2 regions of the Corynebacterium sp. NPDC104732 genome follow, and region 2 is predicted to be linked to the other one. Evidence: riboswitches for the same ligand, from Rfam matches in the RefSeq annotation. Region 2 holds a riboswitch; the other holds the start of a gene.
The links. A riboswitch is a leader RNA that binds a small molecule or an ion and turns the genes downstream of it on or off. The one in region 2 is predicted to bind cobalamin.
Positions count from the first base shown of each region.

Region 1: another riboswitch for cobalamin. It lies ahead of metE (5-methyltetrahydropteroyltriglutamate--homocysteine S-methyltransferase); the one in region 2 lies ahead of ACZ6ZO_RS07580 (energy-coupling factor ABC transporter permease).

Region 1 covers NZ_JBVJNS010000001.1:87,831-95,335, forward strand. Annotated here, with positions in the region: gene ACZ6ZO_RS00425 (hypothetical protein) at 1-40, opposite strand, end outside; gene ACZ6ZO_RS00430 (YbhB/YbcL family Raf kinase inhibitor-like protein) at 52-588, opposite strand; gene ACZ6ZO_RS00435 (ABC transporter ATP-binding protein) at 602-2,377, opposite strand; gene ACZ6ZO_RS00440 (ABC transporter transmembrane domain-containing protein) at 2,378-3,946, opposite strand; tRNA gene ACZ6ZO_RS00445 (tRNA-Leu) at 4,053-4,138, shown strand; cobalamin riboswitch at 4,568-4,713, shown strand; gene metE (5-methyltetrahydropteroyltriglutamate--homocysteine S-methyltransferase) at 4,745-7,000, shown strand; gene ACZ6ZO_RS00455 (DUF5129 domain-containing protein) at 6,997-7,505, opposite strand, start outside.
Region 2 covers NZ_JBVJNS010000008.1:88,302-95,806, forward strand. Annotated here, with positions in the region: gene ACZ6ZO_RS07565 (energy-coupling factor ABC transporter ATP-binding protein) at 1-601, opposite strand, end outside; gene ACZ6ZO_RS07570 (CbiQ family ECF transporter T component) at 589-1,296, opposite strand; gene ACZ6ZO_RS07575 (energy-coupling factor ABC transporter substrate-binding protein) at 1,297-1,599, opposite strand; gene ACZ6ZO_RS07580 (energy-coupling factor ABC transporter permease) at 1,601-2,278, opposite strand; cobalamin riboswitch at 2,324-2,530, opposite strand; gene ACZ6ZO_RS07585 (cysteine desulfurase family protein) at 2,530-3,627, opposite strand; gene ACZ6ZO_RS07590 (electron transfer flavoprotein subunit alpha/FixB family protein) at 3,627-4,493, opposite strand; gene ACZ6ZO_RS07595 (electron transfer flavoprotein subunit beta/FixA family protein) at 4,490-5,266, opposite strand; gene ACZ6ZO_RS07600 (THUMP-like domain-containing protein) at 5,286-6,392, opposite strand; gene ACZ6ZO_RS07605 (NUDIX hydrolase) at 6,386-7,147, opposite strand; gene ACZ6ZO_RS07610 (ABC transporter ATP-binding protein) at 7,159-7,505, opposite strand, start outside.

The DNA.
Region 1 (7,505 bases), on a different contig from region 2:
AAGCTCCGCCGAAGCGGATGGCGACGGGAAGATCACTCATAGCGGGTGATCTTAGTGGTTTTCGTGCCAGCCCCACGTAATAGCGCGCCCGAGGGTGTGGAAGTACAGATTGAAGCCCAGCACCGTGGGGGTAGCATCCTCAGGGATGTCGAGCTTCTCCACATCCAGGGCGTGGACAGCAAACAGGTAGCGGTGCGGCGCGTGGCCTGCTGGTGGCTGGGGACCGTAGTAGCCGCGCTTACCGGAATCACCCTTGAGGGTGACGACGCCTTCGATTCCACCCAGGGTTTCATCGCCAGCACCCGAGGGAACCTCGGTGACGGTGGCGGGGATGTTGAATACTGCCCAGTGCCAGAAACCAGAAGCAGTCGGCGCGTCTGGGTCGAAGCAGGTGATGGCGAGAGATTTGGTGCCTTCAGGCAGATCAGACCACTGCAGCTGAGGCGAGACATCGTTGCCGCCGAGCTGCTCAGGTTTGAAGGTGCCACCGTCAACGAAGTCGGAGGAGCTCAAGGGGAAGCTGGGTTTATCCCCTAGAGGTGCGTAAGGATCAGGGCCGGGAAAACGAGAATCAATGTAGGAAGTCATACTTCCCTTATACCTAAGATTCCCACTTCTCATACAGCTGTGCGTATTTTCCACCCAGCGCGAGCAAGCTGTCGTGGGTGCCGTCCTCGATGATCCGGCCCTGCTCCATCACAATGATCCGATCCGCAACTCGGGCTTGATCCAGCCGGTGCGCCACCACGAGTGAGGTGCGACCGCGCGCCACCTTCGTGGCTGCCTGTTCCAAAGCTCGGGCGTTGTCACTGCCGGCTTCGGCGGTGGCCTCATCCATAATGAGCACTGGTGGGTCGAGCAAGATCATGCGCGCCAGCGAAATCTGCTGCTGTACCTCGGGAGAGAGTTCTTCAGCTCCGGCACCGACCTTGGTATCGAGCCCTGCCGGGAGCCAGCGGTGCCAATGTGTGGTTCCTGGAATCAGACCCACTTTTTCCAAGGCCTCGAGCAGTTGGGAATCGGAGGCACTTGGGGCGGCGAGGCGGAGGTCGTCGGCAAGCGTGCCGGCGAACAGGTGCACTTCCTGGCTGATGAGGGCCACGTGGCGGGCGGTCCAGTTGTCGGGGACGCTGGCCGTATCGACGCCGCCGACCAGGATCTGGCCGGTTGTTGGCCGTTGCAATCCGGCGATCAGCCCCGCAAGCGTGGATTTCCCGGCACCGGAAGCACCGACGAGTGCGGTGGTGGTGCCGCCGCGGAACGTGATGGTGATGTCGGACAGAACGGGCGCGCCACCGGGATAGCAAAATTCGAGGTCTCGGATCTCGACATCAGGGCAGGCGTCGATCGGTGCGGGGTCACTGGCTTCAGAGGTGGTGCGCAGCTGAGCCAGGGCTACCGCGCGCCCCAGGCAGGTCAAGGCGTTTTGGATCTCGCCGGAGAAATACATCACGTTGAACAGGTGCACTTCCATGCGGGAGATCAACAGCATCGCGGTGGTTGCCTCCCCGATGGTCAAGGCTTCGCGGTGGACCAGGAGCGTGGACAGCAGGAGGCCGCTGAGCACGAGCAGCGCGTAGGCAGCTGTTCCGTGCATCGTCAGCCTATTGAACAGGGGTTCGCGGGCGGCCGTGGTATTCACCGCATTCCACGAGGAACGCTGCAAGCGGTTGTGCGCCCACTCCTCTAGCCCCAGGGCCCGCAGCGTCGGCAGGCCACGGATGGTGTCCAGCAGCTGGTTGTTGCGCGTTGCGTCGGCGTCGGCGACCTTGTTTGAGGCAGCTGGAAGCAGCGCGATGTTACGTACCGCGACGGGATACAGCAGCAGGCCCACACCAACAAACGCGATGCAGTAGCTCCAATGTACGAACGCGAGGGAAACGAAGGTGAAGGGGAACATCAGCGCGGTGATGACCACCCGCGAGCCAATGGCGTTGACCATGCGGATTGCGGTGTCAATGTCCTTGGTCAGCCGTGAAATCACGTTGCCGGTACCCAGCTCCATGATGGTAGGAATGGGTGCCCGCAGCGTCGCTGACATAGCAGAAATGCGCAGGTCAACGCTGAGTCGTCGGGCGCGAGAGAGCATTACCCACTGGGCGAGCGCGCGGCCAGCAGCTTCCAGCGTCAGCCCGAGCGCAATGAGCGCCATGAGCCACACGTATGCGTTCGTCCCGGTCCCGATGAGGGGTAAGGAGCGGCCGGTGATGGCGTCGACAAGCTTGCCGATCGCCACGGAGGTGCCCATCATGGCGGTGAGCGTCACGGCGAACACGACTGTGGCCAGCAGCCACCAGGAGCGCCTCGGGCGGGACGGGAGGCTGCCGAGATAACGGCCGCACTCGTTTAACGACGCCGGATGCTGGAAATCTGCCATCTATCGCTCCCCTTTCTTCACGATCCGATCGGCCACGCTCACCCAACCGCGGGACGTGGTCAAAACAATGGTGAGTTTTCCTTCCCGCAGCTGTTTCGTGGCGCAGGCGACGTTGTCCAACGTGACGGCGTCCAGGCCGGTTGTTGGGTCATCGAGGACGAGCACGTCGGGGTCGAGCGCCAGGACGCGTGCGAGAGCTACTCGTTGGCGCTGGCCGCCAGACAGGTTCAGTCCGGCCTCGCCAATCGCAGCTTCCGGCAGCTCACCATTCGGGCTGAATCCACCGAGGCGTCGGATGATGTCCTCGCAGGCCGCGGCCTCGAGTGCTTCCTTGACCTTGGTGGCAGAGCCGGTCGGATCAATGTTGTCCGCGAGCGTGCCCTCGAAGATGTTTGCGCTGTGTGGCACTTGGATGGCGGCCATGGTGGCGAGCTCGCTCCGTGCCGCGTCGCGGGCCGCTGGAGTGTCCGTTAGCCACACTTCGAGACCGGTGCGTGTCGGAGTGATGAGGTCGCCATGCTGCGCGGTGATGGCAGTGGTCTCGGCCAGCTCCAGCACCCGGCCTGAGCTAGCGACGGCGCGTGCCCAGTAGTCGGTGAGGAACCCCAATGCAAAACCCATTACCGTTAGCGCTGGGGGTGCTACCAGCGTCACCGTGAAGAACTCACCGGGAGTGATGCTTCCTCGCACTGCGAACCAGCCCGCGCATCCCAACACTGCGATGTTCGCTAGCAACGGGATGAGCTGACGGAGGAAGTTGGTGAGCGCGAAGATCCGGGCGTCGTCGAGCATCAGGCTGAGCGCGTCCGTTGCTTTCTGGGTGAATTTTTCCTCGGCTCGTTCCACCGCGCCCAACCCCTTGAGCACCCGGGAGCCCTGGGCGTAATCCGTCGCCAGCGAAATTGACGCAGCCTCGGCGGCGCGACGAGACCGCGAAATCTTCGCGATCGCTTTACCAGTGAAATAGCTTGCAACCGCAGTGCCGACACCGCCGAGGAACATCAGCGATGCGAGCTGCCACGAAAACTGCGCGACGATGATAATGGTCGACGCTAGATAGCCCACCATCACTAGCGGGAAGTTGAGGATCTGCTTAACATCCCCCACCTGTTGGGCATCCTCGTCAACAGTGTTGAGGATCTCGCCCGGGGTTTTAGAACTGTGTCCCCTCACGAGTCGCTGCACCAGCTCCAACCGCATGTCGTGCGCCACCCGGCTGATGGAAAGCGTGGTGAGCGAATCACCTGTTGCGTCGACGAAGAACATGATCGTCATCGTGAGCACGATTGCCGTGACGGAAGAAACTAGCAGCGTGATGTCTGCAAAGGGTACCACCTTGTCCACGGCGAAACCCACGATCCGAGAAATCAGTGCGGACATCATCGATGACGAGAACCACGCGATGGCCAGGGCAATAACGGCCCGGCGGTGGCTCCCGAGAGCCGTTAACGCAACCTGAAAACCACGCTGTTGGCCAGACAGAATGGGAGCAGCTTCCGGTGGGTGCTCCGGAACAAACCACGCCCATGACCGCATACGTGGCGGCACTTTCGACGGATGGGTGAACATGACAGACAAACCTACCACAAAGTGCAATTAACCTGCTGATTTGTTAATTCAAGTCTAGTCGGGCTATTGTTTACGAGTGCCCAGCCGAGAGGCTGACAAACACCCAGCCCGGGTGGCGGAATGGCAGACGCGCTAGCTTGAGGTGCTAGTGTCCTACTAATGGACGTGGGGGTTCAAGTCCCCCCTCGGGCACAGTTTTTAAAACCCCAGTTCTTCGGAACTGGGGTTTTTGCGTTAAGTAGCAAAATGTGTGCCCGGGCGGCGCTTTTGTGTTGTCACTTTACCCGTCATGGCCCCGAAGTTTCTTGCTAAAACCCGGGAAGCATTCCCCGGATCTTGGGCCGAAATCAGTGAAATAGCAGGTGTGAAGCCTGAAAAATCGCCAAAACCCGGGGAACGCTTCCCGGGTTTTGTGGGGGGTGATCGATCTTGCGTTGGAGATGGCATTCCCGGTTTTCCGGCATAACAAGGCGCACTCTGATAGTTGGCTCTGAATGTGGGTCCCGTTGTGTGTAGATCTGCAAACCAAGCACCCCACATTTGACAGACTAAGCTGTCTAGTGTTCTAATTTGCTTCACCAGTGTTTTGCAACACAATGCGCCACATCACCCCTGTTAGGGAACGTGTGGAGATTGTGCGGTAAAAAGCAGGGGAATCCGGTGAGAATCCGGAGCTGTCCCGCAACGGTATGCATCGAAAAACTCTGTGGTTGTCTCCCAGACTCTTCGTGTTAAGTCCGATTACCTGCCGCTGGGTTATTTGTCCGACAAATTCGACTGACGAGGATCAAGAGAATTATGACCTTCCACGCGACCATTGCTGGTGTGCCACGAATTGGCCCTAATCGTGAATTGAAAAAAGCCCTTGAAGGCTACTGGAACAAGAAAATCTCTGGCGATGAACTAGCCGAGGTGGCGACGCAACTCACAGACACCTACACGGCTGACTTGCTTGCTGCGGGAATCGAGGCGGTTCCTTTTGCAGGTAAATCGTTCTATGACGCGATACTTGACACCACGGCGCTACTTGGAGTCCTCCCCCACCGCGTATCCACTATTGCGGATTACGAAGGAGACGCGCTGCCTAGTTTTATCGATCGTTACTTTGCCACAGCACGGGGATCGGTAGATTTTCCGGCGTCGGCATTAACTAAGTGGTTCGATACTAACTACCACTACATTGTGCCCGAGCTGTCTGCTGATACTGTCTTTTCGCTAGACGATGATGCGTTCTTGGCCGATCTCCGGCATCAAATCGACAAGTTCGGCGTTGCAGTCCGACCTGTGATTATCGGTCCTTTAACCTATCTCAATCTTGCCCGTACCACCGATGGATCTGATCCGCTTGATCATCTGGAGGAGCTGTTCGCTATCTACCGTGAGCTCCTCAAGCGTATTGGCGGTAGTGGTGTCGAATGGGTGCAGATTGATGAGCCAGCTTTGGTCACTGATCTTCCGGCAGCGGTGCTTAGCCGGGTGCGAGCAGGCTATGAAACTCTCGGGGGTAGCCTGCCCGCAGTGAAGATCCTGGTTCAAACCTATTTTGAAGACGGTGATCAGGCTGTGGAGACACTCAGCGGAACCGGGGTCACCGCAATCGGTGTTGATCTTGTTGCCGGCTCGGCGGAGCTGCCGCATTGGACTGGTGAGGAACTCCTGGTTGCCGGTGTGGTGGACGGCCGCAATGTGTGGCGTACTAATCTTGATGAGGCACTTGACACTCTGAAACAACTGGCTGCACGAGGCCCAGTCGCGGTGTCCACCAGCGCCTCCCTCCTCCATGTCCCTTATAGCCTTGATAAGGAGGATCTTGGGCAGATCCAAGATTGGCTAGCCTTTGGTAAAGAAAAGGTGGCCGAAGTGGCTGCACTTGCAGCAGCGTTGCAGGGCGAAGATGTCTCGGAGTTTTTTGCAGCGGCGCGAACGGCATTGCAGGATCGCGCGCAGTCGGAGTTGACGCATGATGCTCAGGTTCGGGAACGAATTGCAGCAGTAACGGATGCTGATCGGCAACGAGCATCGCGGGAGGAGCGTCGGCAAACGCAGCTCGCAACTCTCGACTTGCCACCGCTTCCGACGACGACTATCGGCTCTTTCCCACAAACGCAGGAGATTAGGCGTGCCCGGGCGCAGTGGCGTGTCGCAGAACTTACCGACGCCGAGTACCAGCAAGCCATGGTCGACGAAATTTCCACCGTGATTGAGGCTCAGAGCAAACTGGGGCTGGATGTCCTAGTTCATGGCGAGCCAGAGCGAAACGACATGGTGCAGTATTTTAGTGAGCAACTGCAGGGGTATATTGCGACTAGCCACGGCTGGGTGCAAAGCTACGGTTCCCGATGCGTACGTCCTCCGATCATCTACGGCGATGTACGACGCACCGAACCAATGACTGTTCAGTGGTACAATGTGGCCCAAAGCCTCACAGACAAGCCAGTGAAAGGCATGCTCACCGGCCCGGTCACCATGCTGGCGTGGAGCTTTGTGCGGGACGACCAACCGCTTGGTGATACCGCTGATCAGGTAGCGCTTGCCCTACGCGATGAAATAGCTGATCTCATTGCAGCGGGTGCAGTAATCATCCAGGTCGATGAACCGGCTATTCGAGAATTACTGCCACTACGCAAAGAAAAGCAGGCTGCATACCTTAAGTGGGCCGTGGGAAGTTTCCGTCTGGCTACGGGTGATGCACCGAGCAATATTCAAATACACACCCACATGTGCTACTCCGAGTTCAATGAACTCATTGATACAGTTAGCGACCTCGACGCAGACGTTACCAGTATCGAAGCTGCCCGTAACGGTATGCAAGTGCTGAAAGCCCTCAAGGAATCCGGCTTTGACATGGGCATTGGTCCGGGTGTGTGGGATATCCACTCCCCTCGTGTGCCGCGCCAAGAGGAAGTGGATCAACTGCTAGAGGCAGCACTCGATTCCATTGATCCCCAACTGCTCTGGGTCAATCCTGACTGTGGCCTCAAAACCCGAGGCTGGGAGGAGACGACTGCCAGCCTAGAGGTGCTGGTAAAAGCTGCCCACAAGGCGCGCGTTTAGAAACTAGACGAGCCCCCTGCCCCGGAAAACCCAGAGCTGAATGATGTGTTCGTGTTGCTCGACGAGGACTGCTGCGCAGCGACGTTGTTGTTGTGCCAGCTTTGCATGGCCCAGAACGGCACGAAGTCCGAGTAGCCGTAGCCCGGGCGGTAGTCACGCTCGTAGACCTTGGGGGCTCGGAGCTGCTCCACTTCTTTGGCATCGCTAAACTGCTGAGCCTTTAGTACCGCGAGGGCTGCCTGGTAATCCTTCAGCAGCCCGGTGTATCGCTCCAGGAAGTCAGGGGCAGCGGGCTCATCTACCAGTGCGTCAGCGGTGGCGCGGGCTTGGCTTAGGCTCTGGTACAGCCCGGAGTTGGTATTCTTAACCTCGGCTTGAGCTGCGACAATGTCGGAGCGTAGGGCTGTGGCCTCAACCTGCCGAACATCGACGTCGCCGTGCTCGATGCGGAAAATTGTATCGATGTTCTGCTCCGCGGTGCCTACTTGCCGTGCGGTCTCGGCGG
Region 2 (7,505 bases):
AGGCGAAGTCGATTTCGTGCGTGGAGATGACGATGGTTGTTCCGGCGTCGTTAAGCTGCAGCAGCGTGGCTAGCAGGCGGTCGGAGGCGACGGGGTCGAGGCCGGCGGTCGGCTCGTCGAGAAGGAGGACGCGTGGCTGCATCGCCAGCGCACCGGCCAGCGCCACGAGTTTGCGTTGGCCGTAGGAAAGCTGGTGGGGGACGCGGTCAGCAAGGCCAGTGATTTCGCAGGTGGCCAGCGCCTCACGCACGCGCTTATCGACGTCCGACTCCTCCAATCCCATGTTCACGGGGCCGAAAGACACGTCCTCCGCAACCGTGGTGGCGAAGATTTGTTCATCGGGTTCCTGCAGCACAAGCTGCACATTGCGGCGCACATGGTCCCGGCCGCGCCTGGTGTACTCCATCGGCGTGTCATCGAGCAAAACCGTGCCAGATTGAGGCTGCCACGCCCCCGCTAACAGCTTGAGCAGCGTGGACTTCCCGGAGCCATTCGCACCGAGGATCGCGAGGCGTTCCCCCGCTACCACGGCTAGGTCGACCCCGTTCAGCACAGGCTGATCGTGGGAAAAAGTCAGGTCACGGGTCTCTAGAACAGACATAATAAACTCATCACAATCACGGCGCCGCAGGCACGGAGCCAGTTCACGGGGCGCGCCACAGTACGCACTTTCATCGCGGTGGGATCCGCCCGCAGTTCCAATCCTTCTTGCAGCGCCCGAGCCCTGGCAAAGGACAGCACAAATAGCGACGCTGCTTGGCCCGCAACCGAACCCACCCACCGGCGGGTACTGCTATGCCCGAGCCGGGCGGCCTGGGCCTCCCACATCGTCTTCGCCGTCACCACCAGGGCACCCACCAGGCGGTATATCAGGCCCGTGACGTGCACGAGCGACTCCGGAAGGTGCCGACGACGCGCGAACATGAGGATCTCGGACATCGGGGTGGTCAGCGCAAACAACACGGTGATAGCCATGCCCACCACGGACCTAGCCAACACCTCACCGGCGTGCGCCACCCCTCCTGGGACCATGATCAACCCGCCGGAGGTAATGGAGAAAATGAGCGGGCCGAGGCCCAGCGCGATGAACGTCGCCGGGGCCCCGACCAGACCCAGGTACAGTTTCCAGTTGATCCCAGCAGCGACCGCCATCACCAAGGTGATAGCGGCGATCACTGCGAGTTTGATACCGGAAACCGAGATCGCAATAAACAGCAGTACGATGAGCAGGCTTTTTTCGCCCACATTCACGTGCGCCCAGCGGCTCCTAGCAGCGGCTAGTTCCAGGGCATTCATTTAGACAGCAGCAGATTCCTCAGCACGCTGGGTACGGCCACGGAACACACCGAGGACATAACCGAGCAGGCCAGCACCAAGACCAGCTTGCAGCGCGAACCGGCCGGACTCCACTTCTCCTGGCAGTTCACCAGCAACAGATTCGAACCATGGTTCATAATCAGGGTTAGCCTCTTCCACCAAGGTTTCCGCACCCGCGTCGGTGCCCACGAATTGTTCTTCAGCGTCCGGGTCACCGAAATTGAAGAACATCGGGAACATGATCAGAACGCCGGCCACGATGACCAAAACTAGGTTCTTCATTTTAGGCTGCCACCATCTCTCGCTTCGGGGCAGCAACTGGGATGCCCAAAACCGTCAGTTCCTTCTTCGCGATCTGTCGCAGGCTGCGGAAGATCAACACGGATACGATGCCTTCCACGATGGACAGTGGCACCTGAGTTGGTGCGTAGAGCGCCAGGAAGGTCCCGGCAGCGTTTGCGAAACCAGCAGCGTGGTGGGCTGCCGCCAGCTGCAGCGCAGTAACGCAGTACGTGGCAAAGTTGCCGAGGAATGCAGCGAAGAACATGGCCAGCTCAGGGGATTTGGATCCCAGGAGCTTCCACACCGCGTACGCCACCCACGGGCCAACGATGGCCATGGAAAAGACGTTCGCCCCCAGGGTCGTGAGGCCGCCGTGCGCCAGCAATATAGCTTGGAACAGCAGGACGATGGTGCCGATGAAGGCCATCACCGGCGGTTTGAAGAGCACCGCCCCCAGGCCAGTGCCCGTGGGGTGAGAGGAGGAACCGGTCACTGATGGGATTTTCAGCGCACTCAGCACGAAAGTGAAAGCGCCAGCAGCACCCAACAGCATGCCGGTTTCTGGTCGTTCCTTGATCTGCTTGTTGACTGCGTAAGCACCGTAAACAACAAATGGGGTAGCAGCAGCTCCCCAGGCTACGCAATGCTCGACGGGGAGAAAGCCCTCGGCAATATGCATGACAATCTTCTTTCCAACTTTAGGTCCGTCCATCTCGCGAACCTATACGAGTAAGCAGCTGCAATCGGTCTCCTGGCTTAGCTCCAACGCTCTTGCCTCGCGCCCGTCCTTCCCACCCGTTCTGTCAACAGACAGTGAACGCGCGCAGCGCCGACAGGCATGAAGTTACCTGCCTCAAGAAGCAACACAGTGACGAGGACCGCTGCCGGATTCTCACCGGCATTCCCGTACATTGCAGCGGTTTCAGATTATCAGATGGCCATTCCCGCTTCTCGGGCTTGGCGGACCACTCCCCCCAAGTGGGCGAGCAAAAACTCAACCTCCTCCGGCGTGGTTGTCCGTCCAAGGGTCAGCCGCAGCGCGCCGCGTGCTACATCCTCCGGCACCCCCATGGCAAGCAGCACATGGCTCGCCCGGTTCACACCGCTCGCGCAGGCCGATCCGGTAGACGCCGCCACGCCGAGCATGTCCAGCAGCATGATGAGGCTATCGCCCTCGGCTCCGGGGAAAGAGACAAGCAGGTGCCCGGGCAGGAGATCGCCCGTGGAATGGATCACCGCGCCGTCGATAAGCTCGATGCCGGCGCGGAGTCGATCGCGCAGCTCCGACAGCCGCGCCCGTTCCGTTTCGATCTCTGCAACAGCCTCACGCAGGGCCGCCGCGGTCGCTACCGCACCCGCCACGTCGACGGTGCCAGGGCGAATGCCGCGCTGCTGCCCACCACCGAACAGGGTGGGCGCCACCCCGGAGCGGCGCGCCAACAAAATGCCGACGCCCCTCGGTCCGCCGAACTTGTGCGCGGAGGCAGCCAGCGTTGTAGCGCCAAGCGAAGCAAAGGACACCGGAATGTGTCCCACCGCTTGCACCGCGTCCACGTGCACGGGAGTCTGGCCTGCTGCCTGGACTAACTCGTGGACCGGCTGGATGATGCCGGTTTCGTTGTTCGCCCACATGCAGGTCGCCAGTGCGGCGGGTTCGGACAGCGGCTCGAAGGAGGAGACCCGCCCGTCGGCAAGTGGCAGCATCTGAACGTCCGCGCCGAGGGCCGCCACGGTTTCTAGCACCGCCGGGTGTTCGATCTCGGTGGAGACCACGCGGCTAAGCTCCGACTGCCGAAACAGGCCCTGAATGGCCAGGTTGTCGGCCTCAGTACCGGAACCAGTGAAAATGACTTCGATCGGCTCGCAGTCCAGCAGGGAGGCCACCGCTTCCCGGGCCTCGGATAACGCCCGGTTCGCCGCCCTCCCCGCCGCGTACTGGCCGGCGGGGTTGAGAAACTCGGAGGCCGCTAGCCAGGCATCTCGCGCTACCTGGCGGATCGGCGTGGTGGCCGCGTGGTCGAAATACACTAGAACTTCTTCAGCAGCTCAGGGATGATGTCTTCCACGTCGCCGACGACACCGAGGTCGGCGATCTTAAAGATCGGGGCGTCTTCGTCGTTGTTCACAGCGATGATCTTCTTCGAGGTCTGCATACCCGAGGTGTGCTGGATGGCTCCCGAGATACCGAGCGCGATGTACAGATCTGGCGACACCGTCACACCGGTTTGTCCCACCTGGTACTGAGCTGGGTACTGGCCGTCGTCGACCGCGTCGCGGGTGGCACCCACGGCGCCGCCCAGGGCGTCGGCAAGCGGCTCAACGTACTCTGCGAAGCCACTCTCGCCGACGCCGCGCCCACCAGACACCACGACCTTAGCGGTCGCCAGTTCAGGGCGCTCCCCCTCAACAGCCGGGGTGAAGCCAGTTACTTGAGCATCCATAACGCCAGCTGCTGGGAGTTCCATGGTGGTCACCGCACCGGAACCGGGGTGTACCGGGGTGACAGAGCCGGGGCGGATGGTGTAGATCGGGCTGGTGCCACCCACCGCTGCGGTGCCGGAGATGGTGTCGCCGAAGATGGACAGTTGCGCGGTACGGTCCGCGTTGATGCCCACCACGTTGGTGAGCACGCCGGAGGCGAGACGGGCAGCGAGACGACCGGCGATCTCGTTGCCCACGGAGTCCGCGAGCAGCACGATCGGCTGCGGGTTCTGGGCCGCGAGCATGGACAGCGCATCCACCGCCGGCATCACTACGCGCCCCTCGGCGGAGCAGCGGACAATGTTGGCGGGGTACTGTTCCTCGTCAAAGGACACGACGGTGACATCGCCCAGCACCTGGGCAGCCGCGATCAGTTCCAGGGTGTGGGACCCTGCTGCGAGTACGTACGTCACTTGATGGCCTCCTGAATGAACTGGTAGATGCGCTCTGCACCGTCGGTGTACACCATTTCCCCACCGTCGCGCTCCGGGCGTGGCTCAGCTGCGGTGACAGCCGTTGCGGCGTTGGCCAGTCCCACTTGCGAAGGGTCGACCCCCACTTCCGCCAGGGTGAGCACGGCAATGTCGGCTTTCTTTGCAGCCATGATGCCCTTGAAATTAGGGAACCGCGGCTTGTCCGTCTTTTCTGTCACAGAGATCAGCGCCGGCAACGACGCCTGCAGCTGGTAGGAGCCTTCTGGGGCTTCCTTGACTCCCGAGACCATGCCGTCGGCTACGGCAACGGAGGACAGGTTCGTGAGCGATGGAATCTGACGGTACTCCGCGAGGATCCCCGGCAGCGCCCCCATCGCGCCGTCGGACGAGGCGTTCCCGGCGACGATCAGCTGGACATCACCCAGAGTATTGATCGCGCTGGTCAGGGCCCACGCCGTGCCGAGCACGTCGGATCCGGCAAGGGCGGCGTCGGAAAGCAGCACGGCCTTGTCCGCCCCCATCGCGAGCGCCTTCCGCAGCGCCTCCTGCGCCCGGAATGGGCCAGCGGATAGTGCGATTACCTCGTATCCGGGGTTCGCTTCGCGGATGCGTAGTGCCTGCTCCACGGCGTATTCGTTGATTTCGTCGATAACCTCATCGACGCCCTCGCGGTGGAGGGTGAAGTCCTCATTCAGTGTCTTTGTTGACCAGGTGTCCGGCACATTCTTTACCAGGACCACAATAGCGGGCATCGTTCCTCCGTTTCGTTTTTTACGATCCTACCCCGCGCGCCCCACAGATGAACGCCACCCCCTGGGACCCGATCCGCGTCACCACGACGGCCATCGGACGCTCCCCACGCGGCCGCAATTTCTTGCGCAGCGCATCCGGATCAATGTCCACCCCACGCACCAAAATCTCCAGCGAGCCCGGCTGATACGACGCGAGAGCACTCTTCAATTTCTTCAGCGGCACCTGTTCCAGGATCGGGAACCCGGTGTAGCCTTCCGGAATCCGGTCGCCGGTGAGGTACGCAATGCGCTCGTCCAGCATCCACAGCCCCTCCCGCACCGCGAACTGGCGCACGAGCCCGGCGCGCACGATCGCGCCGTCGGGGTCAATAAGGTAGGTGCCGTGCGGCGCGGCGAGTTCGTCAGCGGCCGGGAGGGCATCGCTGAGCTTATCGACGCCACTGCCCCGAATCACCACGGCCTCCCGGGTGATCCCGCCAGCCAGCCCCGGAGTGTAAAGGCACGCTTCCTTGACCCCGCCGTCGACGCTGACCACGGAGACCAGCCCCTCCCAGGCGGTGTAATCGATCCCGGGGGCGCACTTGATGGCTGCCTCCCCGGAAATGGCCGCCAGCAGGTCAGGCAGGGGCGGGATCAGGTCCTTCGGCGCGGTGATGCGTCGGCCGCCAGCCCGCCGGGCGGGATCGGCGATGACCACATCGGCGGTCATGGGCGGGCGCAGGGCGTCGGCCTGGAAAAAGTGGCCGGTTACGTTGGCTCTAGCCATGGTCAGGCGTGGCAGCGACAGGTCTGAACCGAAGTACTCAAGTCCGGCCGCCGCGGATCCTTCGGTGCCGATGGAGCAGGTGACGTCGTGGACGCGGGGGCTGCCGAGAATCTCACGGATTCGGTCGAATCTCACCTGGGCCACGGGAAGCGGGGTGGCTTGCTGGGCGCTGTCGCTGTCGGCGTACCAGTGGGTCGGAAGTTTCCCGCCTGCGCGGGCATCAAGGAGCTCAGCGACGGCGCGGGAGAACTCGCCGTGTTCTTTCTTAAGCAGCGTGGCCCGCTTGAATGGGTCGGTTTCCGGGCAGGGGTCGATGGTGCGTGAGGTGAGGTAGCGGGCTTCGTCGAGGTTGATCAAAATCGCTCCGGCAGGTCTCCGTAGAGAAAAAATTCATCGAAGAACGGGTCGTCGGGGTCTCCGATGATCGGCGTCATATCCACGTTGATGAGGGAGGCTTCCAAATCCGCCACGGTGTGGAACTCGGTGAGGGCGGTCAGCTGCGCCCAGGTTGGAATAACCAGGCGCAGCAGCCCAGTTTTCCAACCACCCAAGATCACGGAGGGCAGGAACCATCCGGTGGAGGCTGCTTCCCGGGTGGCGCCGTCTGGCATTTGCCCGAGCGGTGCTTGGGCCACGAAAGAGAAGGCATCAAACTTCGGTGCCACTGGCCCCGGCCCCACCCAACGAGCGAAGGGGTAAAGCAGGTCTGTGGCCACAGTCAGTTCGTTGTCGTGGAGGAAATCGGTGAAGGCCAGTTCGTGGTTTTCCAGTAGTGGACGGGCGTAGTGGTACTGCACGGCGTCAGAGACCAGCTCGCCGGTGCGGTGCCGGGCTAGGAGGATTCCGGTTTCCTCGAATACTTCCCGGACGGCAGCCATCACCAGGCCGTGCGCGATGGCTGGCTCGATCTGCAGCAGTGTGCTCCACCGCTGCGCCTCCACCCCATCGCCGTCACCGAGGTCTCGTTCATCGAGCACACCACCGGGGAAAACGGTGGTGTTGGGGAACGTGGGCATCTCAGCGACGCGCTCCTGCACGTACACTTCCATGCCGAGTGCGCTGTCGCGGACGAGGAGCACTGTTGCTGCGAGCTTGGCGCCACGGATTCCTTCCATAGCTAGCGATTCTAGCCCGCCCGGTGGCGACCCCGCCCACGGATTCGGCGGGCAAAGTATCGGCCGTCGATGCGATCCACCTGAATCTGCTGGTGGAAAGTCGTGGTCAGGTTTTCGCTCGTCAACACATCATCAATGAGTCCTTGAGCGACGATCTTCCCCTCGTCCAGCAGCATCGCGTGCGTGAATCCGAATGGGATTTCTTCCACGTGGTGGGTGATCATGACAATGGCGGGCGCATCCGCGTCCAGGGCAAGTTCCCCGAGATACCCCACCAGGTCTTCCCTACCGCCCAAGTCGAGTCCGGCACCCGGTTCGTCGAGAAGCAGCAGCTCCGGGTTGGTCATGAGCGCGCGGG